3 regions of the Marinobacter sp. M-5 genome follow, and region 3 is predicted to be linked to each of the others. Evidence: predicted binding sites of a transcription regulator. Region 3 holds the regulator's gene; each other region holds the start of a gene.
What was found. The regulator FliA, encoded in region 3, starts transcription of late flagellar genes. The targets are predictions, from matches to a motif close to CTAAAGTTTNNNNNNNNNNNGCCGNTAA.
Positions count from the first base shown of each region.

Region 1 (9,749 bases), on a different contig from region 3:
AGATCTGACGTGACGCTGCCGCCACCACTTTACGGCCACGGACCCGTGGCCGTATCATCCTCTCCCCGATTTCTGAAACTCTGACAAGGACCGACCCTGATGTGGTTTCGTAATGCCCGTGTGTTCCGTTTTACCAAGCCCTTCGATATTTCCGCTGAAGCCCTGGAAGAAAAACTGCAAGGCGACGCATTCAAACCCTGCGGTCCCCAGGAAACCACCCGGCAAGGCTGGGTACCGCCGCTTGGCAAACACAGCGACATGCTGGTGCACAGCACCAACGGATACCACCTGATCGCCCTGCGCAAGGAAGACAAGATCCTGCCAGGCTCTGTGGTCAAAGAGATCGTGGAAGAGCGCGCCGAAGCCATCGAGATCGAGCAGAGCCGCAAGGTACGGCGCAAAGAGAAGGATGAAATCAAAGAACAGGTCATGCTGGAAATGCTGCCCCAGGCTTTTTCCAAAAACCATCGCAGCTTTGCTTATCTGGCGCCCCAGGATGGACTGCTGGTGGTAGACGCGGGTTCCTCGAAACAGGCCGAAGATCTGGCCTCGTTCCTGCGTAAAAGCCTCGGCTCGCTGCCGGTTCGCCCCCCTGCGGTAGAGCAGGCGCCCGCGTTTACCTTTACCGGCTGGCTCAATGAAAGCATTGATCTGCCGGGCACCATCGAGCTGGGCACCGAGTGTGAACTGAAAGACCCGTCAGAGGACGGTGGCGTGGTGCGCTGCAAAGGGCTGGACCTGAAAGCCGACGAGATTCGTAACCATCTGGACGCCGGGATGCAGGTCACCAAGCTGTCCCTCACCTGGGAAGACAACCTGTCCTTTGTGCTGGATGAGGAACTGGGCATCAAACGCCTGAAGTTCGGCGATACCCTGCAGGAAAAGCTGGACGACGTGGACGCCGACGACGCGGCCGCCCGTTTCGATGCTGCGTTCGCGCTGATGACCCTGGAACTGGCGCGTCTGATTCCCGGCCTGCTCGAGGCCCTGGGCGGAGAAGACCGCTCGGCGATCATCGAAGAGAGCTGAGCACGGCCCAATGCCGTGACGGCTCTGCGTTACCCTGGTCAGTGGGACTGCCGGCGAAGGCGCTCCCGCTGCCAGTCTTTTTCAGGCTCGTTAAGCACCAGCCGCAGATCCATCACTTCCTCTTCCGCGTTGTACTGGACCTCGAACCCCAGGTGGTCTGCGAGATGCAGCATGGGCCGGTTGTCCGGTAGTACATTGCCCACCATTTCCACGGTGCCACGGGCGCGGCAGTAATCAATCATCTTCTGCATCAACGCCACTCCCAGGCCCTCACCTTTCATCTTGTCATGCACCATCACGGCAAATTCGCACTGCAGGTTATCGGCGTCCGTCCAGACCCGTACCGTGCCCAGGGTTTCCTCGCCCTCGCCGTCTTCCCGCGGGGCGTTGGCAATGAACACCATCTCCCGGTCATAATCGATTTGCACCATCTGCGCCACGTCCTCACGGGAGAAGTGTTTGCGGTATTGAAAAAAGCGGTAGCGGATGGACTCCGGCGATTGCAGTTCGTGGAACGCCCGATGGGCGGGCTCGTCTTCGGCCAGTACCGGGCGCAACACCACCCGGCGACCGGATTTGGGCAGCACGATCCACTCTTCCAGTTCCTTCGGATACGGCTGTATGATCGGCCGGCCGGGCTTGTCCGCAAGATCGATTGCCACATTGACCGCCACAGCGCCACTCTCGTTGAACAACAGCGGCGATATTTCCAGCCCGCGTATCTCGGGAATGTCGATTACGATCTGGGATAACGTGACCAGGGTTTCCGAGACGGCGCGAATATCTTCATCGGGCCTCAGGCTGTTTTCTTCCAGCAGTTTGTACATGTAGGTCCGGCGCAGCAACTCCCGCGCCAGCACCATGTTCAGCGGCGGCAGGGCAATCTGCCGATCTGTCATCACATTGATCTGCGCGCCCGCAGCGCCACAGACGACGAGGGGGCCGAACACCGGATCACGGGTGATACCCACACTGAACTCGATACCCCCGACATGTTGATAAGCTCGCTGAACGGCGAACCCCAGGAACCCGCTGCCCGGGAAATGGTATTGATACTCTTCCATCAGAACCCGGCAGCAATCGATGATGGCCGCCTCACTGTTGAGCTTCTGCATGGTGCCCTTGAACCGCCGCTGACCGGTGCTCAGCTCCTGGAACGGGTAACACGCCTGTTGGTGAATCACCGTGATGTCCACCGGGCGCCGCTCCACGGCAAACGCCTCGAGCACCTCTTCCACGTCATCACAATAGATGGTCTCGATGGTGTTGATGCCGTAATCACGGATCACGTCCCTGGCCTCGCGGCTGGACAGGTGCATGCGCCCGGCCCGCATGGCCGCCATTACCACCCGGCGTGTCTGTGTGCGGTCTTCGAAATGATCGGTAAAGGACTCCGGCGTCTCAGTCAGCAGGCGCTGAACCCGCTGGTGACGAACGTGCTGCATGAACGCCATGACCGCCTTCTCCGGATTGAAGAATGACGGCAGGCCGGCACGGTAGAACTCTTCACGGGCGTCCATCACCGTGCTCTGCCCCAGCCAGCAGGTGAACACATTCAACCGCGTACCTTTGGCTGCCTGTACCACCGCATCGGCAATCTGCAGGCTGTCTTCGGTCAGGCTGGGCGCGTACATCACCAGCACGTTGGCCACTTCCGGATCACGCGCCAGAACCTTGATCGCCTCCGCGTAAAGCGCCGGTGAAGCATCGTAGTTCAGGTCGATGGGGTTCTTGCGGGTCCAGTACGGCGGCAGGTGTTCCGCCAGTGCCTCGATGGTCTGCTCCGACAGCGGTGCCAGCTCACCCCCCAGGTCTGCCAGCCTATCCACCGCCAGCACCCCGGGACCGACGCCATTGGCCATGATCGCCAGGGTCTCGCGGCGCAGCGGGCGCATGCGAGTGAGGGTTTCCAGGGCGTCGAACATCTGCCCGAGGCCGTCGACCCGCAACACACCGGCGCGCTGCAGCATCGCATCGTAGATGGGATCGCTGCGCTTCAGGCCTGCCGGCAACTGATGGGGAAACCATTCCGATTCCGGAACACGGCCGCTTTTCACAGCGATCACCGGCTTGGTGCGGGAGGCAACCCGAACGGCCGACATGAACCGGCGCGGGTTGGGAATGTTCTCGATGTGCAGCAGAATAGCGCGGGTCTGGCTGTCCTGGGCCAGGTAATCGATCAGATCGTCGTGATCAATGTCCATGCCATCGCCCAGAGTCAGGAAGTAGGAGAACCCCACCCCCCGGGCGAAGGCCCAGTCAATCACCGAGCTGGCAATGGTGCCGGACTGCCCCACGAACGCGACCTTGCCCGGAATCGCCCCCATATGGGCATAGGTGGCGTTGAGACTCCGGGCGGGCACCATCAGGCCGATGGTGTTGGGCCCGAGTACCCGGATACCGGTTTCCCGGGCCGCGTCCCGCACCGAATACATCAGCGGCTGGCCAGTCTTGCTGTGGGTCCGGGACATGCCGCCGGTCATCACAATCGCCGTGCGCACCCCGGCCTCACCCAGCCGACGCACCATCTTTGGCACCGTATCCGGCGGCGTACAAATAATGGCCAGATCCGGGCTGAACTCCATTTTCGACACTTTGCGCACGCAAGGTACACCGTGCACGTTGTCGTAATCGTTCTGGTTCACCACCAGCAACTGGCCTGGATAACCGCCTCCCAGCAGGTTACGCAGCACCATGCCGCCCAGGTTGTCTGCGCGCTCCGACGCACCGGTCACCACGATAGATGAAGGATTGAAAAGACTTTCCAGATACCGGGTGCTCAAACGCACGCTCCTTGCTGATTCCAGTCGTTGACGAGGCTACCCTTATCTTAGGCGCTTGGCCTCTGATGTAAAATGCCGAGCACCGGCCTAAGACCAAAGAAACACGGCAACAACGTACTATCCCTGATAACATTGATGAAAATACAAGCAGAACCCAAGCACGCAAAACGAACGTTGTCAGGATTCGTATGACCACAGCCTTTTTCTCTCATGATGACTGCCTGAAACACACCATGGGTCCGGAACACCCCGAGTCACCGGAGCGCATTGCAGCCATCATCAGTCACCTTGCCGACACCGGCGTCGGGGATGTGCTGGATTGGGTTCGCCCGGACGAAATCACCCGGGATCAGCTGCTGACCGTTCACCCCGAGAAATACCTGCACCAGCTTGAGCTGATTCAACCGACCCGCGGCCGCGTGTTCACCGATCCGGACACCGCCATGATGCCCGACACCCTGCGCGCGGCCCGCCTGGCCGCCGGCGGCAATATTGAGGCGGTCGACATGGTACTGAGCAGCCAGGTGACCAATGCGTTTGTGTGCGCCCGCCCGCCGGGACACCACGCCGAGCGCAGCAAATCCATGGGATTCTGCTTTTACAACAACATTGCCCTGGCGGCGATGCGGGCCCTCACCTTCCATCATCTGGAGCGGGTCGCGATCATCGATTTCGACGTGCACCAGGGTAACGGTACCGCCGATATTGTCGGGGGCGACGAGCGCATTCTCATGTGCTCCAGTTTCCAACACCCCTTCTACCCCCACTCCCATGTGCATCGCCAGCCGGAGAACATCGTCAACATCCCGATTGAATCCGACTGCTCGGCACTGGCCTATCGCAAGGCGGTGGAAGCGGGCTGGCTGAAAAAACTGCAGGATTTCCGGCCGCAACTGGTGCTGATCTCGGCCGGCTTTGACGGCCACCGGCTGGACCCGATGGCGGAGCTGAATCTGGAAGTGGACGACTATCGCTGGCTGACGGAAATGATTGTCAGCGTGGCCAGCGACCACGCCAATGACCGCATCATTTCAACCCTGGAAGGCGGTTACCATTTGCGTGCACTGGCGGAAAGTGTCAATGCGCATCTGGAAGTGCTGAGCGCGGTGCACTAGCCGGCAAAGCCGGACTCATAACCGTTGGCCTGCTGCAGTTCCGGGCGCTCGCCCTCGCGCTGCAGACGAATGGTTGTGCGTCGGTTGTCCGCCGCGCGGTTAGACACCGGGTACTGATCCGCATGGGCCCGAACCGTGATCAGATCCTGCGGCACCCCCTGCTCAATCAGGTAATCCGCCACCGCGTTAGCGCGCTTTTCTGACAACGCCCGGTTGTCAATGCGGCTGCCGGAACCGTCGGTATGACCATCCACGAAAATACGCTCAATGGTGGAATCCGCCCGCACGTAGGTCACGATGTTGTCCAGCAGGGTCCGGTCACCGTCCGACAGGCTGGTGCTGCCTGCCCGGAACGGAACCCTGGAACGCTTGATCTGGTCGTAATTCACCGGCAACAGACCCGCGGTGCACTGACGATAACGGCCGAACTCGCTGGCAAAATTGATGTTCGACACCCTGACCCGTACCGGACGGCTGTCATACCAGGATTGCCGGGTCACCGTGGGCATCATGCCGTCCAGCAACCCCTGAGCGATGACCATAGCCTGTCGGGCGCCCAGCGCCACCGGGCGGCGGCCCTCACCCACATCAATGGTGCCCATCTTGCGCGGTGCCGCTCCGGGCCGCCAAGGCGGCGCCTCGACCGCCAAACTGCCACGGCCCGGCCGCATCAATGCGGTATCAGACTCGAGAATGAACGATAACTGCTCACCGGCCTTATGGCGAAAAATGGCGCGACCGTAGCCCGGCACCTCATGCACCAGAGCGCATTCGAAGACCGATTCGGAGACATACCACTGGCTGTTTTCGATGCCGGCACCAAAGCTGGAAGACTGCGCCAAACCACTGGCACCCGCCATCAGTGCGCCGGTCAGCGCAGCCGCGCGGGGAAACAAGGCTGATTGTTTGGCCATAACATCAATCCGTCAGTATCTGGGTCACTGATCGTTTAACGGCAGCGGGAAACCTTTCTTTAGGTATTCGGCAGAAACAAACACCCAGCGCATCTGGTATAATTCCGCCAAATTTTTGGCCGGCGCATGCCCGGCCCCGGACTGCGCGGAAAAACACCGAATGACTGACACCCTGACCATCACCCGCCCTGACGACTGGCACCTGCACGTTCGCGACGGCGCCGTGCTCAACGACGTGGTGCCCGCCACCGCCCGGTGTTTTGGCCGTGCCATCATCATGCCGAATCTGGTGCCGCCGGTGACCACCGCGGACGCTGCACTGGCTTACCGGCAGCGGATCGTGACGGCCGCCGGCAACCTGCCGTTCGAGCCACTGATGACCCTGTACCTGACCGAGTCCACCACCGCAGAGGACATTCGCGAGGCCAAAGCTGCCGGGGTTGTTGCTGCCAAGTTGTACCCAGCGGGTGCCACCACCAACTCCGCCTCAGGCGTGACCGACATCCGCAATATTTACCCGGTACTCGAGGCCATGGCCGACTGCGGCCTGTTGCTGCTGGTGCATGGGGAGGTGACCGATGCAGACATTGATATCTTCGATCGCGAGAAAGTCTTTCTTGAGCGGGTGCTGGCGCCCACGCTGGAGGCCTTCCCAGCATTGAAAGTCGTGCTGGAGCACATCACCACCGCCGATTCCGTCGAGTTCGTGCGCAGCCACACCGGCGACAACCTGGCCGCGACCCTGACACCCCAGCACCTGATGTATAATCGCAACCACATGCTGGTAGGCGGCATCCGCCCTCACCTTTACTGCCTGCCGATCCTGAAGCGCAACCTTCATCAGCGCGCCCTGCAGGATGCAGTGATCAGCGGCGACAAACGGTTTTTCCTGGGTACCGATTCCGCCCCCCACGCCCGTGACAAAAAAGAGGCTGCCTGCGGCTGCGCCGGGTGCTACTCGGCCTTCGGTGCCATCAGCCATTACGCCGACATTTTCGAGGAACTGGGAGTGCTGGACAAGCTGGAGGCCTTCGCCAGTTTCCACGGCGCGGACTTTTACGGCCTGCCCCGCCACTCTGACACCATTACCCTGACCAGAGAGCCATGGACCATGCCGGCGGAACTGCCGCTTTCCGACGGTTCGATTGTCCCGCTGCGCGCGGGCGAAACCATCAACTGGAAACTGGCATCCGCCTGAATCAGGCAATCCGAATCACGGCCTGACACCTAGGAGTTTGAGTGACTGACGAAAACAGAGAACTTCATCCCATGGCCCGCCGATTCCGCGGCTTTCTGCCGGTGGTTGTGGATGTGGAAACCGGCGGGTTCAACCCGGAAACGGATGCCCTGCTGGAAGTGGCCGCCGTGCTGCTGACCATGGACGACGACGGTTGGCTGGTGCGTGGCGAAACCCACCTGCAACAGATCGATCCTTTTGAAGGCGCCAACCTGGAGCAGTCTGCACTCGACTTCACCGGCATCGACCCCTGGAGTGCCGAGCGTGAGGCGGTGCCCGAGCGGGAAGGCCTGAGCGAGATCTTCAGCCCGATCCGCAAGGCGGTCAAAGCCCACGACTGCAAACGAGCGGTACTGGTGGGCCACAATGCCACCTTCGATCACAATTTCGTGTTCGCAGCGGCCCTGCGTTCGGACATCAAACGCAATCCGTTTCACCCGTTCTCGACCTTCGACACCGCCACTCTGGCCGGTCTCGCATACGGCCACACGGTACTGGCACAGGCCTGCAAACTGGCCGGCATTCCGTTCAGCAACAAGGAAGCTCATTCCGCTGCCTACGACGCCGAAAAAACCGCCGACCTGTTCTGCGGCATCGTGAACCGGTGGAAAGAGCTCGGAGGGTTTCCGCCGCCCCTGATCTGCGAACCGGACGACGCCTGAACCAAAAAAAACGCCTCCCGAGGGAGGCGTTTTTTACAGGCGTGAGCCAGACCGTTACCAGTAAATGCCCCGCATGATGGCCGCGAAGGCCACCTGCTCGGAAGACACCTTCGGCTTCTCGCCCGACTTGCTGCCCGCAGCAGACGGGGAATCCGGGAACATCCGGTAACCGGTGTTCATCACGATCTCACCCATCTTCGGCGCCACGGCATGCAGCACCTGGGCGAAGATACCCAGCCGCGTCGCAACGCGCTTGGGACGGTACACAATGGCGTCTGCCACCATGTCTGCCGCTTCCTCCGGCGTCAGCGTGGGTACTGAATCGTAGATCTTGGTGGGCGCGATCATCGGTGTTTTCACCAACGGCATATTGATGGTGGTGAAAGTCACGTTGCGATCCGACCACTCAGCCGCGGCACAGCGGCTGAACGCATCCAGCGCAGACTTGGACGCCACATACGCCGAGAAGCGCGGTGCGTTGGTCAGTACGCCGATGGAGGAAATGTTCACCACGTGGCCACGACGGCGCTCCAGCATGGCCGGAGCAAAGCCCATGATCAGGCGCACAGAGCCGAAGTAGTTCAGCTGCATGGTGCGCTCGAAATCGTGGAACCGGTCAAACGACAACGCCAGCGAACGGCGGATGGAGCGACCGGCGTTGTTCACCAGCACATCCACATGACCGTGGTTGTCGAGCACGGTTTTCACGAAGCGGTCGCAGTCTTCCATATCGGCGAAGTCACACTGGTAGGCGTGAATGTTGCCACCACGCGCCTCCAGATCGGCGGCCACTTCGTCGAGGGTTTCCTTGGTGCGTGCGCCGATCACCAGAATGGCACCGGCCTCGGCCAGCTTGTGAGCGGTGGCCAGGCCGATACCCGAGGTGGCACCGGTCACGACACACACCTTGCCTTCGACGGTACCGCGAAGGGTACGGTCCTTGAACAGATCGGGATCCAGGTTACGCTCCCAGAAATCCCAGATCACCGCCGAGTAATCCGGCAGGCGAGGCACGCCGATGCCGGTGCCTTTCAGCACACGCTCGGTTTCCCGGGCATCAAATCGTGTGGGGTAATTGATGAACGACAGCACCGACGGAGGAATGCCCATATCGTCCAGTACCGCAGCGGTGAGTCGCTTCACCGGTGGCAGGTTTTTCAGACTCTGGCGAATGAACGGTGGCACAAACCCGAACATGCGGGAATCAATGCGCATACCCATCTTGGGGGCGTGGCCGGCTTCGCTGAAAATATTGAGGATCTCACCCACTTTGTAAGGATCGGAATCCACCAGATGGAAGCAGTTGCCGTCCTCGCCTTCGAGGTGCGCAATGTGATCCATGGCATTCACCACGAAATCCACCGGCACCACGTTCAGGCGGCCGCCTTCGATACCGATGGTGGGCACCCACTGGGGCAGCATGCTGCGGATCTTCTGGATCATCTTGAAGAAGTAGTAAGGGCCGTCAACCTTGTCCATCTCACCGGTTTCAGAGTGGCCAATCACCATGCCGGGGCGGTAGATACGGAACGGTACCTTGCAGCTCTCACGCACCACCTTTTCGGATTCGTGCTTGGTCAGCAGGTACGGATGATCCAGCTTTTCCGCTTCCTCGAACATGTCTTCGCGGAACGTGCCCTTGAACATGCCCGCGGCCGCAATCGAAGACACATGATGGAAACAGCCGGCCTGCATGGCCTTTGCCGCATTGACCGCACTGCGCGTGCCCTCAATGTTGGTCGCCTGCTGGGCGGCTTCATCGGCGCCCATGTCATACACGGCAGCAAGGTGGAAGAAATGATCAATGTTGCCTTTCAGCGCATCGAGGGTCTTGGCGTCGATACCCAGATTGGGGCTGGTCAGATCGCCGATAACCGCTTTGACCTGCTGCTCGGTTGCGCCCCAACGTTCGCGGAGAACATCCAGTTTGCCGAGAGATTGTTCACGAACCAGTACATGAACGGTACCGCCACGCGCCAGAAGTTTCTCTACGAGAAAACGGCCGATAA
Region 1 is NZ_JAWJEK010000005.1:26,362-36,110, forward strand. Features, by position in the region: gene R0125_RS16235 (DUF2788 domain-containing protein) at 1-8, shown strand, start outside; gene rdgC (recombination-associated protein RdgC) at 100-1,029, shown strand; gene R0125_RS16245 (GNAT family N-acetyltransferase) at 1,068-3,812, opposite strand; gene R0125_RS16250 (histone deacetylase family protein) at 4,001-4,927, shown strand; gene R0125_RS16255 (flagellar protein MotY) at 4,924-5,787, opposite strand; gene pyrC (dihydroorotase) at 6,002-7,039, shown strand; gene rnt (ribonuclease T) at 7,081-7,740, shown strand; gene R0125_RS16270 (SDR family oxidoreductase) at 7,795-9,749, opposite strand, start outside.
Region 1: the regulator FliA is predicted to act here: its motif matches at 5,877-5,904, upstream of R0125_RS16255 (flagellar protein MotY).

Region 2 (9,749 bases), 870 kb from region 3:
CTGGCCGCCTACGCCCTTTACGAGTTCATCTGGAACGAGTATTGCGACTGGTATCTGGAGCTGTCCAAACCGGTGCTGAATGATGAGGCGGCCAGCGCGGAAGCCAAGCGCGGCACCCGTCGCACCCTGGTGCGGGTGCTGGAGGCGGTGCTGCGGTTGGCACATCCAATGATGCCGTTCATTACCGAAGAAATCTGGCAGCGTATTGCCCCGCTGGCCGGGAAGGCCGGTGACAGCATCATGCTGCAGCCATACCCGCAACCGGACGCCAACAAACAGGACGCCGCCGTGACCGCCGATATCGAGTGGCTGAAAGGTGTGATCGTGGCGGTGCGCAACGTCCGTGGTGAAATGAACATCTCCCCAGCGAAGAAAATTCCGGTACTGCTGCGCAGTAAAGAAAGCGATGACAAACGCCGCATGAACGATAACCGCCAGTTCCTTAGCTCGCTGGCCAAACTGGAGAGCCTCGACTGGCTCGAGGGCGACAATGCCCCGATGTCGGCCACCCAGCTGGTCGGCGAAATGGAAGTGCTGGTGCCGATGGCGGGGCTGATCGACAAGGATGCCGAGCTCAGGCGACTCGACAAGGAGCTGGAACGCCTGCAGAAGGAAATCGGCCGCCTCGAAGGCAAGCTGAACAATGAGAAGTTCACCGCCAAGGCTCCGGCGGACGTGGTCGAGAAGGAGCAGGAAAAACTCCGTGACGCCCAGAGCAGCCAGGCCCGCCTGAGCCAGCAGCGGGCCGACATCGAGGCCATGTAACCGGCATGATCGCGATTCTGGGCGCAGGCTCTCTGGGGCGGCTTTGGGCCGCCTCATTGCCTGCCGGCCAGGCAGCCTTCATTGCCCGGCCCGGCGCATCTCAGACTGTGGCCGGAATCCGCTACCGTTTTCGTCCGCTGACAGATTCCGAGACCACCGTTCAAGTGCCCTGGCTCCGCGCCAGAGATGCCCCGGAACTGATCCTGGTGACCACCAAAGCCGGAGATACGCTGGAGGCAGTTGCCGGCGTTATCGAGCGGTTTCCGGCAAACACCCCTTTTGTGCTCTTTCAGAATGGCCTGGGCAGTCAGCAGGCGGTGACCGCCCGCTGGCCGGACCGCCCCATTCTTGCTGCCAGTACCACCGAGGGCGCCAACCGACCCGAACCGGATCTGCTGGTTCATGCCGGTTCCGGGGATACCTGGGTGGGGCCGCTGACGGAACCCGCAGGCAACCATCTCGACAGCATTGTCGCGCGACTGGGCGCCAGTCCGCTGCGTGTCCATCCCGAGACGGACATCCTGCGCCGCCTGTGGCATAAGCTGGTCATCAACGCAGGCATCAATCCCTACACGGCTCTGCTGGACTGCCCTAACGGAAACATACTGTCTGCACCGCTGTATCAGGATACGATTGAGGATCTGTGCGGTGAGTTATCGGAACTGATGCGGGCCAGCGGTCAAGGCAACGCCCCCCCGCAAACCCTGCGCCAGCAGATAGAGTTCGTCGCCCGGAACACCGCACTCAACACCTCGTCCATGCGCGCCGATGTGCACCAGGACCGCCGTACCGAAATCGACTTCATCAACGGTTATCTGACGCAACTGGGAAAAGACCTCGGCATCGCCACGCCGGTGAACCAAATGCTGACCGAACGGGTACAACAACTGTCGCCACACCAACAGGAGCACACTGATGGGCAATCGCCTTTCCAAGATATACACCCGCACCGGAGATGACGGCTCCACGGGGCTCGCCGATGGCAACCGCATTGCCAAGAACGCACAGCGGGTCGAGGCCATGGGTACCGCCGACGAACTGAACTGCCACATCGGCCTGTTGATCGAGACCCTCGACAACGACGACGAACTGGTAGAGAGCCTGCGTCGCATCCAGCACCACCTGTTTGACCTGGGCGGTGAGTTCGCGATTCCGGGCAGCCGGGTGATCGGTGATGACCACATCGAGTGGCTGGAAAACACCCTGGACCGGCACAATGAGGGCCTGCCGCCGCTGAAGAACTTTATCCTGCCGGGGGGAACGCCAGGCGCAGCTCAGTGCCACCTTGCCCGTGCGGTATGCCGCCGGGCCGAACGCGTAGTGGTGGCGTTGGGCCATGAGGATTCCATCAACACCGCCTCACGGCATTACCTGAACCGGCTGTCGGATCTGCTGTTCGTGATTGCGCGAGTGCTGGCCCGCCGGGACGGCGGAGAAGAGATACTCTGGGAACAGAAGAAGTCCGGCCTGTGAGGCCGGACAGTCCCTCAGACCTTGAACGCCTCGACCAGTCGCTGCAGGGACGCCGTCAGGTCTGACATCTGCCGTGACGACGCCAGGGTTTCCTCGGCGTTGCTCGCGGTGGTCTGACCAAGCTCACTGATCTGCTCGACATTGTCATTGACGTTGCGAGCCACCGCCGATTGCTCTTCAGCGGCCTGGGCAATCTGGTGGCTCATGTCCACGATGGTCGCGATGCCCTGCGCGATACGGTCCAGCGCTTCCGTCACTTCCGAAGACTTGCGGACGGTGGTTTCCGTGACGTCATGGCTGTTGGTCATTGCCGCCACAGCATCTTTCACGCCACTCTGCAGACGGGAAATCATACCCTCGATTTCCTCGGTGGATTTGTGGGTGCGCTGGGACAGCGACCGCACTTCGTCCGCCACTACCGCAAAGCCACGGCCCTGCTCTCCCGCCCTGGCGGCCTCGATGGCCGCATTCAGTGCCAGCAAGTTGGTCTGCTCGGCGATGGCCTTGATCTCCACCAGCACCTGACTGATGTTGGCACTGTCGGCACTGACCCGGTTGATAACGTCAACCGCGCCGGAGATTTCCGTCGCCAGGCGATTGATGGTGTCGACCGTATCCGCCACAACCGCACGGCCCTTTTCGGTATCACGCTCGGCAGTGTGGGCGCTGTCCGAGACCCGATGGGCACTTTCGGTTACCTCATGAACCGCTTCCACCATCTGGTTCATAGCCTCATTGATCTGACCGGACTCCTCCATCTGCCGGGCGACGGCTTCGCTGTTGGCGGAGGCGGTGTCTTTCACCCGAGTGGCCTGCTGATCCACCTCGGACGTGGTCCGGCTCACCGACCGCACCAGCTCTGAGATGCGATCCGTCATATTGTTGAATTCGGTGGTCAGCTCACCCAGTTCGTCGCGATTGTCGAGCTGGATGTGGGCGGTCATGTCACCGTCTGCAACAGTTCGCGCCGCTTTGCTGAACTGATTAATGGCATTGCGGACCGACATGAAGAAACCGATGTAAAGGTACACCACCACCAAAAGAACCAGAATCAGCGCGACAATGATCAGCTGGCGCTGCCGGACTTCCCCTTGCAGGCTGGAGTCCAGATTCTCCCGCACCACGTCGAACACCACCGCTTTCAGTGTGTCGTAGTGTGACAGTTCCTCGGACACTGCGGCATCAAACGCCTGCCATGGCATTTCCAGACGCATCGGCGTGATGATGTTGGCATCCAGCAGGTCACGGACGCGACCAAGACTGTCTTTAATATTGGCCACCGTAGGTCTGCCCTCCTCGCCCAGGCGGGGAGAAGCATCCAGAGCGACAGAGAGGGCTGGCGCCAGGAGCGTGCTCCGGTTGGTCAGTTCGTCATAGATTTCATTCAGCCCGTCGCTGAGGTTGTAACCGACCTGTCCCTCAACCAGTGCAAAAATACCAAAAGACCGTGCCCGTCCGAGAGAGTGTCGGGCATCCGGTAATGATTCGCTTACCAGCCCGAGCAGCAACTGGTTCTCGGGGGCCGGATCCTGGCCCAGGCCGGAAATCTCGACGGTGGCAGAGACCATGGCCCGCACTTTCTGAACGAACTCCTGATAGTACCTGAACTGCGGATCGATGTTGCTTTGATAACTGTCTGAAATCCGCAGTGACTCCCAGTCCTGCTTGAGCTGGACAATCTGCTTGTTCCAGTTTCCCGACGTATCAAACGCCAACTCGCGGGTTGAAAGCTCATCCAGTATGCGGGTGATTGTTTCGGCAGAATCCTCTGATCGATTCAGCAGTTCCATTTCGTCCTTGGTCTTGCCCGGTGCCCGGTAATCCCGATAATCAAAAGCCGCATCCAGCAGCGTATCCACCTGCTCCAACTGAGCGAGACCCTCGACACCGCGGGTCATAGTATCCACCGATCGGTTCAGCTCGCTGATAACCAGCCAGGACAGGCCAACAATCGGAAGCAGGAACAGCACACTGATCAGACTGAATTTGTAGAACATCGGCAGTCGGTTCATCAATGCGACTGCTGGCTTTATGAATTGTTTCACATTGACCCCGCACGGCGTTTCAAAAAGATGAAACTTTATTGCTTTTTAATGTTGTCGCCTAAGGTACTAGAAACTTGAGGACTTATTGTTGTTTATCTGTAAAGTTTCTCAAAATTTCACCTTCTACCAACGGTTCACACAACGCCGGCGATCACCAGCAGCGCAAAGGCACAGATCCAGACCAGCATGCTTCGGTTCAGCAGATCCCGGATCGCACCAAGGCTTCTGCTGCCAAAACGGGTCCATTCGTCGGGGTGTATTTGCGAGAAGCGGGCCGGATCCAGCGCATACCCCGTCAACGCGCCGTTTGCCGCGGCCATCAAAACCTGAGCGGTATTGAAGGAGGGAGAAAACAACAGCGCGCTCGCCTCTTTCATCCATCCCGCGAGATCACCGGCCAGACCAAACGTCAGCGCCAGCAAGCGGGACGGTACCCAGGCGACGACCGTGGCAATTCGCGCGAACCGGGGGCGCGCAGCAGCCTGGGGCCAATGTTCCTGGAGCGCAACCAGACCCCGGGCAAACAAAGCCAACCCGATGCCGCCCACCACGTACCAGAACGCCACAAGGAAAAACCGCTCGAACAATGTCAGCATCAGCTTCTTGCACAGCGACAGATGCATGTCGTCCGGGGAATGCGCTTGACCGCGTTCGGCAGCGGGTAAGACATCCTTGATGTGATGCCAGGCGGCCTGCATGTCGCCACGACTCCAGGACTCACTGTAGGCACGCAGCAACGGTTTCCACCCCGGCGCTCCCATCAGCAACAGCAGCAGCAGAAACTCCAGCGGATACACCGCCAGCCGCCAGCCGCCTTGCTGGGCCAAGGCCACCAGCACCACCAGCACTGCCGCAGGCAGAGCCACCCGCAAGAGGCCCCGCCAGATTTCGGACTCCCGACCGGCACCCGTCTTGCGGCCGGCCTGAAACCAGACGCGCCACACGTTATCGCCAACAAGGTGGCCGTAAATATCCAGCCGCCGACGCACTAGCCAGGCCAGCAGAAAGGTCACCAGAACCATCAGCTTACCTCCCCGGACTCGCCGCGCAGGGCCAGTAATCGCTGGTGATAGTGTTTCCAGTCAAAGGCCGGCCCGGGATCGGTTTTTCGTCCGGGGGCGATATCGCAATGACCGGTGATGCGGTCGCGACGAATCTCCGGCCAGGCCGCCATCACGTACGCGGACACGTCCGCCAGGCTCTGATATTGCTCATCGGTGTAGGGAATATCATCGGCACCCTCCAGTTCGATGCCGATGGAAAAGTCGTTGCATTCCTGCTCACCCCGGAAGCTGGAACGACCCGCATGCCAGGCACGATCGAGGAAACTGACAAACTGAATCACGCTGCCATCGCGGCGGATCAGCGCATGAGCTGACACCCGCATACCGGCGATGGTTTCGAAATAGGGATGTTCGGAGGCGTCCAGGCAGTTACAGAAAAAACGTTCAATGGCGTCTCCGCCAAACTGCCCCGGTGGCAAACTGATGTTATGGACAACCAGAAGAGAAATGCCGGCACCGTCGGGCCGCGGCCCGAAGTTCGGCGACGGGCACCAGCGCGCCCGTGCGATCCGGCCGGTGCGGCGCAGATATTTGATGGGGTGCTCTTCAGGAGGCGTTTCGCTGTGGCTTCGAATCGAGTCAGACAAGGTCATTCCAGCAGGTTTGTTGCTGTCGGTTTCTGACCTGATTGAAGCACAAAGTGACCCGGGTTGCTACGCCAGCTCAGTCCTTGCGGCTGCTTCGGAGGTTATCGATGATGGATTCCAGGGCACGATCAAAAATCAGGCCGTCATCCAGCATGGTGAGTTCGTCGTTGGCCATGGCCGCTGCCAGTGCCTCGCGCTGATATTCCACGACCTTGGCGCCACTGCGGTTCACAAAAATGTACTTACCGGTCGCCTTGATGAACGCCGCCAGCTTACAGCGGGTTCTAACGCCTTCTCGGTTGAGCTCGATCCAGGAACCGACGCGCAGTTTATCGGCCTTGTCGAGCCAGGCGGGATCGAGCCCGCTCTCACCGGGCGGTGCATCCAGCTGCCCGACCTGAACGTCCACCGTCTCGGGCACCGCACCGCCTTGTGGCGGCTCAGCCACCGGCTCGGTCTGCGCGACCGCTTCCGCTCTTGGAGGTTCCGGTGCTGGCTTCGGTTCCGGTTGTGCAACAGGCTCAGCCCTGGACGTGACCAGTTGCTGGAACACATCGACGTGAACCAGCTCCAGATCACGGATGACCGCATCCGTGGCAAACGGATCCCAGGAAATTTCCTGCAGGGCCCGGCGCAGTTCGTCAACAATCGACGGAATCGCCCGCAACAGTTCCGTGCGGGTGCTGTCAGTAACCGGGCGGGGGTCGACGCTCCACACCAACTTGCGCGTCAACTCACCGGCGCGGGCCCAGGCCTGACTGTTGTCGCCCTCGCGGAGCACCGTCCATTGCAGGTATTTGGTCCACGCTTCGGAAAGCAGGGCCTGAACGGGTTCCGGCAGCTCCCGCCCCGCGACCACTTCGTCAATCAGTTGCCTGGAGAATTCGGCCGCACGCTCCTGCTTGGCGCGGCCCTCCTCGGCATCCCGCAACCGTTGCTCGACCAGTTCCCGGCGACGACGGTCCAGATCCATGAAATGGCTAAAATCACTCAGCAACTCGCTGAACAGGTCGACATTGTCGGTGAACTCGTTGAGTACGCGGTCGACGACGTTTTCAATTTGGTCGCGCAGGGGGTCCCGCTGGCCGGTTTTCTTCTCGGTCCAGCCGATCGCTGACATGGCGAGCTCATTCAACAGTTTGCGAACCGGATGTCCGCCCCGGTTGAAGAAGTTCTTGTCACTCAGCGCGACCTTGAGAACCGGAATCTGCAAACGCCCGATCAGCGCCTTCATTACCGGGTGGAGCTGACGATCTTCAAGAATGAAATCGAACAGCATTGAAACGAGATTGATAACGTCGCTGTCTACCTGACCGACCGCACACACTTTGCCGTCATCGGCTTTCAGAACCGGTTCCAATTGCTCAGTCAGAGACACTACGCGCCCCTGACCCCATTGCGCGGGCAGTCCCTGGACATCGCTGAGGCGCGTCATCAGGGTGCCGGTGTCGAGAAATATCTGACCACCGGCAATGGACGAGGATCCGTCGCCAGAACGCCCCTGATGCAATAGCGCGCTCAGTTCGGAGAAGGTTTCGCCGGACGGCTCCCGCGGCATTGCACCGGCACCCTGTCCCTGGTGATCGGCTGATTGGCCTGCCGCCGGCCGGGCCGGGGATCCGGCGCGCGGCGTGGCAGGCGCGGTGCGCCCGGCGACCGGTGGGCGCTTCATGTCCGGCAGCACGCCTTCTGCAATCAACGTTCGGTTTGCCTCGTGATAGAAGTGACCCAGCTTGTCGGCCAGCAAACGGTCGAACAGCTTGAGAACCACCAGCTTGGCGCGAATATCGATATCAAGATCCGAGCAGGCTTCGGCAACCCCGCCACAGATTACCTCGGGGCTCAGCGGCATCTGGCTGTCCGACAGGGTAAGCGCCGGCGCAAGATGACCAACACGGGCGTTCAACATCAGCATGGCATCGCTGTATTGATTCCGCAGCTTGTTTACAAGATTCTCGATGGCGACCCTCTGCTCCAGCTCCGAGTGATCCAGAAGCGTGAGAGAGTCCTGGTCGACTTCGTCCAGATTGCCGCTGGAACCACCGGGGTGGAATTTGCCCAGATCATTGAAGGCACGGCTGACGTACTGAAGAATGGACACCGTCATGGATTTGCGGCGAAGGCGCATTTCCCGCATGGCGTCGAAGTAAGCAGTCTGGTCCTGGTCCGAGCCTGCTTTGTCAGCAAGCTCGAACAAGGCGTCGTCTGCACGATCGAAGAAACCCGCCAGAACGGTTTTCAGTGACTGACCAGATACGTCACGCAGCCGGATCAGAGCATGGGGTAAGGCAAACCGGCCCCCAGACTTCTGAGCGTCCAAGCGGACTACCTTGTTATCCTGCGCCATGAGGCTACTCCGGAAGGTGACTGGCCAAAAAATCGGTCTTTATTTGTAGTGATATCTTATGCCGTTAGCACGTCACCTTGTGTCAGATTTTGTCACCTTTTGTGACTGAGGGACGCAGTTCACATTCCGCCAGCCCGGGTATCCGGTTTGGCGATTTCCGTGGCTGCCTATAGAATCACGCCTCGGGACACACACCCTGCACTGACACACACCGAGAGAACCGGACCACCAACATGATTTCAGCCGAACTGCTTCGTCAATCCCGCGTTGAGACCGTCGCACACAGCCTCAGAGAAGACGTAGGCGATGGTGACATCACTGCCCGGCTAATTCCAGCGGAACGCATAGGTAGCGGGCAGGTAATTACCCGGGAAAGTGCCGTGCTGGCCGGGCGATCATGGGTCGACGAGGTGTTTCGACAGGTGGACCCGGGCGTGACATTGACCTGGCTTGCCAATGACGGTGACCCGATCGACGCGGACAGCGTTGTTTTCCGTTTCGAGGGCCCGGCGCGCAGCCTTCTGACCGCTGAGCGCGCCGCACTGAACTGGCTGCAAACCCTCTCGGGCACGGCAACGGTATGCGCCGAATACGCCAGACAGGTAGCCCACACGGGTGTGAAATTGCTGGATACCCGTAAAACCGTTCCGGGACTGCGTCTGGCCCAGAAATACGCCGTCAGTTGCGGTGGCTGCTTCAACCACCGAATCGGACTCTGGGACGCGTTTCTGATCAAGGAAAACCACATCGTCGCCTGCGGCTCGATTGCAGCGGCCGTGGAAGCGGCCCGGCTAATTGCGCCGGGTCGGCCGGTGGAAGTGGAAACGGAGAATCCTGATGAGCTTGAGCAGGCACTGCAGGCCGGCGCCGACATCATCATGCTTGATGAATTCAGCCTGGAGGAGATGGAGCGTGCGGTTGCCAGGACAGCCGGGCGGGCAAAACTGGAAGCCTCCGGCGGCATCAATGCCGACACATTGATCCCGGTTGCGGAAACCGGAGTAGACTACATCTCAATCGGTGCACTCACCAAGGATGTGAAAGCCATCGACCTGTCCATGCGCCTGGACTGACCCCGGACCCCTCAGGACCGGGCTGACAGCAGCCTGTCCATTTCCTCGAGAGCACGGATCAGGCCGGCACCGGACTCCGGGCGACCCCGAAAATGCTCTTCCGCCATTGGCGCCACACCGGATACCGCCGGCAAGGGGTGATCGGCCTCGATCAATACCTTCATGCGCGCGACAAACACGAACTGCAACCACTGGGTAAAAACCAGGGTATCAATGCAGAACGGCTGCGTGCTTTGCAATGCCTCCGGCGGGGGCGGCTCGCTTTCCCAGAGCCCCAGTTGCCGGAGCTCAAGTTCAATTTGCAACAGTTGGTCGGCAACATCGCCGACCTGGTTAAACGAACGTGTCATAACCGGTCCGGATTCAGTCTGCAAGTGGTTCCAACGCCACCGTCT
Region 2 is NZ_JAWJEK010000001.1:1,976,924-1,986,672, forward strand. Features, by position in the region: gene R0125_RS09020 (valine--tRNA ligase) at 1-765, shown strand, start outside; gene R0125_RS09025 (ketopantoate reductase family protein) at 771-1,724, shown strand; gene R0125_RS09030 (cob(I)yrinic acid a,c-diamide adenosyltransferase) at 1,681-2,238, shown strand; gene R0125_RS09035 (methyl-accepting chemotaxis protein) at 2,253-4,250, opposite strand; gene R0125_RS09040 (histidine kinase) at 4,418-5,305, opposite strand; gene ampD (1,6-anhydro-N-acetylmuramyl-L-alanine amidase AmpD) at 5,305-5,940, opposite strand; gene R0125_RS09050 (DUF1631 domain-containing protein) at 6,011-8,281, opposite strand; gene nadC (carboxylating nicotinate-nucleotide diphosphorylase) at 8,515-9,354, shown strand; gene R0125_RS09060 (YqcC family protein) at 9,366-9,704, opposite strand; gene R0125_RS09065 (ParA family protein) at 9,718-9,749, opposite strand, start outside.
Region 2: the regulator FliA is predicted to act here: its motif matches at 4,335-4,362, upstream of R0125_RS09035 (methyl-accepting chemotaxis protein).

Region 3 (9,749 bases):
GCATGTGCTCGTCTTCGCTCTCGGCACCCAGGCGCTGGAGGCGATTACGCACCAGCACCAACTCGCCCACCATGTTCATGATGTCGTCGAGACGCTTGGTGTCGACCCGCACGGTGGTTTCAGCCACCGGTGCGTTATCCTTGGCGGGCGTCGCAGCGGGAGCTTTGACCTCGGCCCGGGCGGGCGCCGGCGCCGGTTTACTGGCCTCGGCGGGCACCGCCGCAGCAGCGCCGGCAGACTTGTCCGCTGCATCCGCGGTCGGACTTCCACCCTTACCGTGAAGCTGATCCAACAAGTTCTCGAACTCGTCGTCGGAAATCAGATCATCCCCACCGGCCGCCGCTTCCGGCGCAGGTACTTCTTCATCCGCTGGCGCGCCGGCGAATTGCCCCTTGCCGTGGAGCTGGTCCAGTAAGGCCTCGAATTCGTCGTCGGTGATGTCGTCGCCACCGTTGCTACCGTGGTTACCGCCATCGGAAGCCAGTCCGGTCTCGGCGGCGGCTGCCTCATCCGGCGAGGCTTGGGCAGGATCATCGCTCAACGCGTCCAGCAGCTGTTCGAACTCGTCATCGGTGATGTCGCCGTGGTCGTCGCCTGCCGGCTCAGCAGCGGCTGGCGTGGCGGCAGCGGTGGTCGCCGGTTCAGCAAAGGCGTCCAGTCGGGCGATCAGAGCCGCCGGGGCCGGGGTCAGCTCCTCGTGATTGCGGACCTGCTCGAACATGGCGTTAACGTTGTCCAGCGCTTCCAGCACCACGTCCATCAGCTCCGAGTCCACTTTGCGTTTGTGATTGCGGAGAATATCGAACACGTTTTCAGCGGAGTGGCAGCAATTGACCAGGGCGTCCAACTGGAGGAAACCGGCACCGCCCTTTACGGTGTGGAAACCGCGGAAAATGGCGTTGAGGAGATCGCTGTCGTCGGGATTCTGCTCCAGATCGACCAACTGCTCGGACAGTTTCTCGAGTATCTCGCCAGCTTCAACCAGGAAGTCCTGCAGGATCTCTTCATCGGCATCAAACGCCATGGGTTACCCTCTTGATTCAGAATCCGAGACTGGACAGTAGGTCATCAACATCATCCTGACCCGATACCACATCTTCGCGTTCCTCGGCTTTCACCTGCGGGCCAACGCCCTGCTCTGCCGATACTTCCTTTGACTCGATCTCGTGCACGGTGCCCGTCAGCTGGTCCACATGGCTGGCCATGACCACCAGGCTCAACAGGTGTTCTTCCACTTCCTTGACCAGGGCAGTGACTTTCTGGATCACCTGTCCGGTGAGGTCCTGGAAATCCTGGGCCAGCAGAATTTCGGACAGATTGCCGTAAATCGTGTCGGCATCCCGGTTCAGGGTGATGAAAAAGGTGTCTATCCGGCCATACAGATCGCGGAACTCCGCCGGCTGCATCTCCCGCCGCCGCAAGCGTTGCCATTCATCCCGCAGACGGGCCGCTTCATCTCGCATGGCGTGCGCCTTTGGCATAGCGTCTTCCACCAGGTCCATGGTGCGGTTGGCGGCCTGGCCGGTCATTTTGACCACGTATTCCAGGCGGTCGGATGCGTCGGTCATTTTCGACAGCGCTTCCTGCTGCTCGGCGTTACGAGGGTCAATCTGGAAATTACGAATGGCCTCGTGGAGGCTGCGCGTCAGTCGCCCCACCTCCCGATACAGACTCTGATCCCGAACCTCGCTGAGGTCATTGATCAGGGTCATGGCACCGGCATAATTACCGGCGTTCACCTGTTCCGCCAGGGCGTTGGCCTGCTCGCGGAGCTTTTCAGTTACCTCCGGGTCGAGGTCCTGCGGATTCTTTTTGCTATCGCTCATGAGAGCCCATCCGACCTCTGGTTACTGGATTCGTTCGAAGATTTTCTCAATCTTCTCCTTGAGAACCGCAGCCGTGAACGGTTTGACCACATAGCCGTTTACCCCGGCCTGCGCCGCCGCCACGATCTGATCCCGCTTCGCTTCGGCGGTTACCATCAACACCGGCAGGGTCTTGAGGTTGTCGTCCGCCCTGACGGCTTTGAGCAGATCAAACCCGGACATACCCGGCATATTCCAGTCGGTGACCAGAAAATCGTATTTACCGCTGCGCAGCATGGGCAACGCGGTGTTGCCGTCGTCCGCTTCGTCGGTGTTGGTAAAGCCAAGATCGCGCAAGAGATTCTTGATGATCCGTCGCATTGTAGAAAAATCATCCACAATGAGGATTTTCATGTTCTTGTCCAAAGGGACCTCCAGTTTGTGACACCCGGAATGCATTTTATCGTTCTGCCGGTGTTTCGGCAGGCCAGCGGATTAGCCGCTTATTGTGTGGTGTTTGGCCCGGTTGTAAAGCGCCGGTTACCAAAAGCTACAGAGCGCCACTCTCCTGCTGCCAGCCTGACAGACGCCCTTTCAGTCGCAGGGCAGCCTGGCTGTGAATCTGGCTGACCCGACTTTCACTGACCCCTAGAACCGCACCGATTTCCTTGAGGTTCAACTCCTCCTGGTAATACAGGCTGAGTACCAGTTTTTCGCGTTCCGGCAATTCCTCAATGGCCTCTGCCAGACTCCTCCGGAAGGCATCGGAGGTGATGCCGTCCAGCGGGTTATCACTGGCGTCTACTTCTTCTATCGGCAGCTCGCCGGATTCATTGAGCTCATCGAGACTAAAAAGACGACCACTGTTGGCATCGCTCAGGCTGGAATGGTACTCCTGCAGGCTGACGCCCAGCTCTTCCGCCACTTCCTGATCCTGGGCTTCCCGACCACGACGGTCCTCCACGGCCTTGATGGCCTGGGAAATCCGGCGGGCATTACGGTGAACAGAACGGGGAACCCAGTCGCCTTTGCGGATCTCATCCACCATGGCCCCGCGAATGCGGATGCCGGCGTAGGTTTCGAAGGTAGCGCCCTTGGCGGAACTGTATCGTTGGGCCGCTTCCAGCAGGCCGATCATGCCGGCCTGCATGAGGTCGTCGAGTTGAACCGATGCCGGCAATCGAGCCATCAGGTGCAACGCGATCTTCTTGACCAGTGGGGCGTGTTCCTCCACCAGTCGGGAGCCGCTGCTTTCAACGGCTTTTTGGTACATTCCCAGGTTTTTCGCCAATGCCATGTATCCAGCTTCTTGGTGACAGGATCAATTTCAGACTTCGACGAGCCGCTCCACGAAAAACTCCAGATGGCCACGGGGAGACGACGGCAATGGCCAGCTGTCGACTTTTTCAGCCAGCGCCTTGATGGCCAGCGATGCCTTCGCTCGCGGGTAGGCTTCCAGCACGGCCTTCTGCCTCTGCACCGCTTTCTTGACGGCCTCGTCGTAAGGCACCATCCCTACATATTGTAGTGCCACATCGAGAAACCGCTCGGTCACACGGGTGAGTTTTTCAAAAAGATGCCGACCTTCCTGCTCGTTGCGCACCTGATTGGCCAGAATCCGGAACCGGTTGGTTCCGTAATCACGGTTCATCAGTTTGATCAGCGCGTAGCAGTCGGTAATGGAAGTGGGCTCGTCACACACCACCAGCAGGAGCTCCTGGGAGGCGCGCAGAAAACTGACCACGGATTCGGAAATGCCGGCTGCGGTATCGACGATGAGCACGTCAATCTGGTCGCCCAGTTCGCTGAACGCGTTGATCAGGCCGGCGTGCTCCATGGCGCTGAGCTGCGTCATGCGCTGAGTGCCCGACGAGGCGGGCACGATGCGGATGCCACCGGGGCCGTTTACCAGAATATCCCGCAGGTCGCAGTCGCCGGCGAGCACATCCGCCATGTTGCGGTTAGCGGTGATGCCCAGCAGCACATCAATGTTCGCCAGGCCGAGATCTGCATCCAGCAGCACGACCCGTCGGCCCTTCTGCGCCAGGGCAATACCGAGGTTAACCGAAACGTTGCTCTTGCCAACGCCGCCTTTGCCGCCGGACACCGCAATCACCTGTACCGGATGTGGTTTGCTCATACTTGGTTCGTCTCTCGCCACGTTTGACCGAAGGCTCTGTTGTTGTTCAACGGCGCGGTCTGCGCGCCGGATCGTTCGTCATCCGGTACGGCAGGGTTTTGTTCAGGCCCCCTCTGCCACCGCCTGCTGTTGCTGGAGTGTTCTCAGCCGCTCCACCGCCAGGCGGATTAGTGGAACCGCCTCGGCGTGATGCAGGTCTTCCGGAATCTTCTGGCCATCGGTGTAATAGGCCACTGGCAAACCGGACTCCATGACAAACCCCAATGACTCACCCAGTGTAAGGGCTTCGTCAATTTTGGTCATGACGCAACCTGCAAGATTTGCCATCTTATAGCAATGCAACACGGATTTCATAATGCGCGGCTGGCTGGTGGCTGAAACCACCAGATGGGTACGGATGCGGTGGTGGCTGCGGGCGAGTTCAGACAGCTGCTGCTGGTACCCTTTATCGGAGCTGGTCAGGCCGGCAGTGTCGATCAACACCAGGTGGCGATCTGAAAGCTCGTCGAGAATATCGTCCAGGGAATGGCTTTCATCCACCACCCGCACCGGCACGTTGAGAATACGACCGAACACGAACAGTTGCTCGTGGGCCGCAACACGGTAACGGTCAGTGGTCACCAGCGCCAGGGAATCGGCGCCGTGCCGCAGCACATGCCGGGCCGCCAGTTTACCGATGGTGGTGGTTTTGCCAGAGCCGGTCGGTCCGACCAGCGCGTACACACCGCCCTCGTCCAACCATTCCTGACGGGCAGTTTTAACACCGGTGGCCAGCATCTTCAGCGACTGCTTCCAGCCATCCTCGAGGCGGCCACCCTTATGACGACGTGACAGTGAGTTGGCAAGCTCCAGTCCGAGACCAAATTCCTGCAAGCGCTCGGACAACCGTTGCTGCACCGCGTTGGAGGCGGGGCTCGCGGGCTCCACCTTCGGATTCGGGGCGCCCATCAGGTCACGCAGGGAGCTGATCTCGGCGCGCATCTGTGCCAGTTCATCGGAATAGCGGCCACTGGCCTGTGCCGCCGCAGTGGCAGGCGCGGCAGATGCAGCGGCTTCGGGCTCGAGTTCCAGAGTGGCCTCATCAAGAAGACCGGCGGCGCCGGCGTAGCCTGACCCGAGACTTGCACGTTTTTCCCGCACCTCGCGAATGCGATCTCGGGAACGACCAAGCTCCTGTTCCAGCCGGCGATGTTGTTCCGCCTGCATCTCCGCCAGTTTCGATCCGTTGGTGGCTTCGCGGGCCCGATCACCGAGACGCTGACGCGCCATGTTTTCGTCGTAATCCAACGCCGTCACAATCTCGACGCCACCGTCCACCCGGCGATTGGAGAGAATCACGGCGTCCGGGCCCATCTGTTCCCGCACCTGCTTTAAAGCTTCGGCCATGCTCTGAGCAAAAAAACGTTTTACTTTCATGATGCCTCATCCTCCACCGGCAACGCCGTGCCTGCGTTGTCCGCTTTGCCGTCCGCGGCCGTTACTGGCCGACGGAAGCCACAATGGTGATCTGTTTGTTGTCCGGAATTTCCTGGTAGGAAAGCACGTGCAGCCTTTCCACCCCGTAACTGGCGAACTTCGCCAGCACCGGCCTGAGCGGGCCCGACACCAGCAGGATTGCCGGTTTGCCAAGCATCTCCTGGCGCTGAACACTCTCCTGCAATGAACGCTGCAGCTTCTCGACCATGTTTGGCTCCAGTACCAGCCCGATGTCTTCCTGACCGCCGGATTGTTGACTCTGTTGCATAGACTTCAGCAATAACTGTTCCAAGTCCGGATCAAGGGTGATCACCGGTATTTCCTGCTCGTTACCGCAGATGCTTTGCACAATCATCCGGCGCAGCGACTGACGGGCTACCGTCGTGAGCAGCTTGGGGTCCTGACTTCTGGGGTGAACATTGACAATGGCCTCGGCGATGGAGCGCATGTCGCGGATCGGCACCTCTTCCTTGAGCAGATTCTGCAGCACCTTCAGCAACAGGCTGATGGACACGGTGGTGGGTACCAGCTCTTCCGCCAGTTTGGGAGACACTTTTTCCAGCTGGTCCAGCCACTTCTGGGTTTCTTCGTGACCGAGCAGCTCGTGGGCGTGTTTCTGCAGCACCTGGTTCAAGTGTGTGGCCACCACAGTACTGGCATCCACCACGGTGTACCCCAGCGTCTGGGCCTGGTCTTTCTTTTCCGGTTCAATCCAGCAGGCATCCAGACCAAAGGCCGGGTCTTTGCCCTCAATACCTTCAATTTTGCCAAAAACCTGGCCCGGGTCGATCGCCAGCTCCCGATCCGGATGAATGTCCGCCTCGGCCAGCGTGACCCCCATCAGGGTGATGCGATACACGTTGGGCATCAGGTCGAGGTTGTCGCGAATGTGCACCGAGGGCATCAGAAAACCCAAATCCTGGGACAGCTTTTTGCGCACGCCCTTGATGCGACTCAGCAGTTGCCCGCCCTGGGACTTGTCTACCAACGGAATCAGCCGGTAGCCCACTTCCAGCCCCACAATGTCGACGGTTGCCACATCATCCCAGCCCAGTTCCCGGGTTTCCCCGGGTGCCGGCAGAGCCTGCCCGTGATCGCCGCCGTCGGCACCCGCAACCAGATCGCGGCCTGCAGGCCGGGCACCGCCACCCCGCACCGGAAAGGCTTGCTCTTCCTCGATGGTCTGCTGCTCCCGCTTCCAAATAAAGTAGGCAGCAGCCGCGGCGATACTGCCGAGACCCAGGAACGCCACGTGGGGCATACCGGGGATCAGACCAAGGATGATCAGGATCGCGGCAGCAATGCCCAGCGCTTTGGGGGCGTTGAACATCTGATGAAGAATCTGCCCGCCCATGTCCTGACTGGAGGTCACACGGGTGACCATGATGGCGGCGGACGTGGACAGCAGCAGCGACGGAATCTGGGCCACCAGACCATCACCGATGGTCAGCAGTGCGTAATTCTGCATCGCCGTGCCGAAATCCAGACCATGCTGCACCATACCAATGGCGACACCACCGATGATGTTGATCGCCAGAATCAGCAGGCCGGCAACGGCATCGCCTTTGACGAATTTGCTGGCACCGTCCATGGAGCCGTAGAAATCCGCCTCCTGGGCGATTTCTGCGCGCCGGAATTTCGCTTCGTCCTGATTGATCAGGCCGGCGTTGAGGTCAGCGTCGATGGCCATCTGCTTGCCCGGCATGGCGTCCAGGGTAAAACGCGCACTGACCTCGGACACCCGGCCGGCGCCCTTGGTGACCACCAGGAAGTTGATGATCATCAGAATGGCAAACACCACCAGGCCGACGGCGTAATTGCCGCCAATCAGCACCGCGCCGAAGGATTCGATGACCTTACCGGCGGCATCCCCGCCTTCGTGCCCCTCGAGCAGAACAATGCGGGTAGACGCCACGTTCAGCGCCAGACGCAACAATGTGGCCACCAGCAGCACGGTGGGAAAAGACGCAAACTCCATCGGCCGCAGCGCATAGACACACACCAGCAAGATCACGATGGAAAGAGTGATGTTGAACGTGAAGAACACGTCCAGCATGAACGCCGGCATGGGCAGAATCATCATGCCCAGCAAGCCCATCAGCATGAGGGGCACGCCCAGGTTTCCCCGCGTCAGGGATTTGACGTTATTCAGGACTAAAGCTCTGTCCATACCTGGAAACTCTCCGCGTGGCCGTGCCTGCCGGCATTCAAGGGGTCGGATTTCTGACGCTGATGCGCCGTTTGAAAAGGTGATCGCAAGATCCGTACCAGCCCTTACGGGTTTTCCTTTTTCAGTGCCTGACGCGACCTGTCAGATACGGTATCCTTGCGCCATTTACTCCGACACAGCCGGCTTATACCCGGTCTCAGACCCAGAGGTGACGACATGCCAATCCACGAGGTTAAACACCCACTGATCCGCCACAAACTCGGCCTGATGCGCCGCGCGGACATCAGCACCAAGAATTTTCGTGAACTGGCACAAGAAGTGGGTGCGCTACTGACCTACGAAGCCACCAAGGACTTCTCCCTGCAGGAAAAAACCATCCAGGGCTGGGCCGGGCCGGTTAAGATCGAGCAGATCCAGGGCAAGAAAGTCACCATCGTTCCCATCCTGCGCGCCGGCATGGGCATGCTGGATGGCGTATTGAGTCTGATCCCGGGCGCACGGGTCAGCGTGGTTGGACAGATCCGTAACGAGGAAACGCTGGAAGCCAGCACCTACCTGGAAAAGCTGGTGGGCGAGCTTGATCAGCGCATGGCGATGATCATCGACCCCATGCTCGCCACCGGCGGCTCACTGATCTCCACCATCGATCTCCTCAAAAAGGCCGGCAGCACCGAAATCCGCGCGCTGATTCTGGTGGCGGCCCCGGAAGGCGTAGAGAAGGTGCTGGAGAAACACCCGGACGTGTCGATTTATACGGCCTCAATTGACGAGCGCCTGAACGAAAAAGGCTATATCCTTCCCGGACTTGGTGACGCCGGCGACAAAATTTTCGGCACCAAGCAGAAGGACGTCTGATCATGCAGGACCACACCAACGACCCGACCTGGAAGCAGGCCGTCGCAGGCTCACAAATGCTGCTGGTGGCGTTTGGCGCACTGGTGCTTATGCCGCTGATAACCGGCCTCGATCCCAATGTGGCCCTGTTCACCGCTGGCCTGGGCACGCTGATTTTCCACATTGTGACCGGTGGTCAGATTCCGATTTTCCTGGCGTCTTCCTTTGCCTTCATCGCTCCGGTTATTGCTGCCAAGAGCAAGTTCGGCCTGGAAGAGACCCTCGGCGGCCTGATGGCCGCGGGCGTGCTGTACATCATTCTCAGTGGCGCCGTGAAACTGCGCGGCACAGGATTCATTACCCGCCTGTTGCCACCGGTCGTGATCGGCCCGGTGATCATGGTGATTGGTCTGGGGCTGGCGCCGGTGGCCGTGCACATGGCCTCGGGCCGTGCCGGTGACGGATCCGCGCAGCTGGTGCCTTACGACACCGCGATCTGGATTGCGATGACCTCCCTGCTGGTGACGGTGATCATGGCGGTGTGGGCGAAAGGCATTTTTCGCCTGATTCCGATCATGTTCGGGGTGATCGTCGGCTACCTCCTCTCGGCCTTTGCTGGCATTGTGGATCTGACGCCGATCCGCGAGGCCGCCTGGCTGGCAATTCCTGATTTCGTCGCCCCGGCCTTCAGCTGGAGCGCCATCCTGTTCATGATCCCAGTCGCCATTGCGCCCGCCATCGAGCATATCGGCGACATCCTGGCCATCGGCAACGTCACCCGCAAGAATTACCTCGAAAAACCCGGCCTGCACCGCACCCTGCTGGGTGACGGTCTGGCCACCAGCGCCGCCTCGCTGCTTGGCGGGCCGCCCAACACAACCTACTCCGAGGTAACCGGCGCGGTGGTACTGACCCGCAACTTCAATCCGAAAGTGATGTGGTGGGCGGCGATCATTGCCATCGTGCTGGCGTTCGTCGGCAAGTTTGGTGCAGCGTTGCAGACCATCCCGGTTCCGGTTATGGGCGGCATCCTGTGCCTGCTGTTCGGCTCCATTGCCGTGGTCGGCCTGAACACCCTGATCCGCCATCAGGTGGACCTGTCCCAGGCCCGCAATCTGGTGATCGTCGCGATCACGCTGGTATTCGGCATCGGCGGCATGGCCATCGGTCAGTTCGAGGGCATTGCCCTGTGTGCCGTGGTGGCGATTGCCCTCAACCTGATACTGCCCGGCACGCGCGAAGCCTGGGGAAAGGCCATCTATGAGCAAAAAGCAGACTGACAGTTCCGGCATCAGCTTCACCGCCCTTTACACCGGTGCCGTCT
Region 3 is NZ_JAWJEK010000001.1:1,111,865-1,121,613, reverse strand. Features, by position in the region: gene R0125_RS05140 (chemotaxis protein CheA) at 1-1,024, opposite strand, end outside; gene R0125_RS05135 (protein phosphatase CheZ) at 1,041-1,826, opposite strand; gene cheY (chemotaxis response regulator CheY) at 1,848-2,231, opposite strand; gene R0125_RS05125 (RNA polymerase sigma factor FliA) at 2,356-3,102, opposite strand; gene R0125_RS05120 (MinD/ParA family protein) at 3,133-3,945, opposite strand; gene flhF (flagellar biosynthesis protein FlhF) at 4,048-5,361, opposite strand; gene flhA (flagellar biosynthesis protein FlhA) at 5,423-7,591, opposite strand; gene upp (uracil phosphoribosyltransferase) at 7,808-8,446, shown strand; gene R0125_RS05100 (uracil-xanthine permease family protein) at 8,449-9,705, shown strand; gene R0125_RS05095 (class I SAM-dependent methyltransferase) at 9,686-9,749, shown strand, end outside.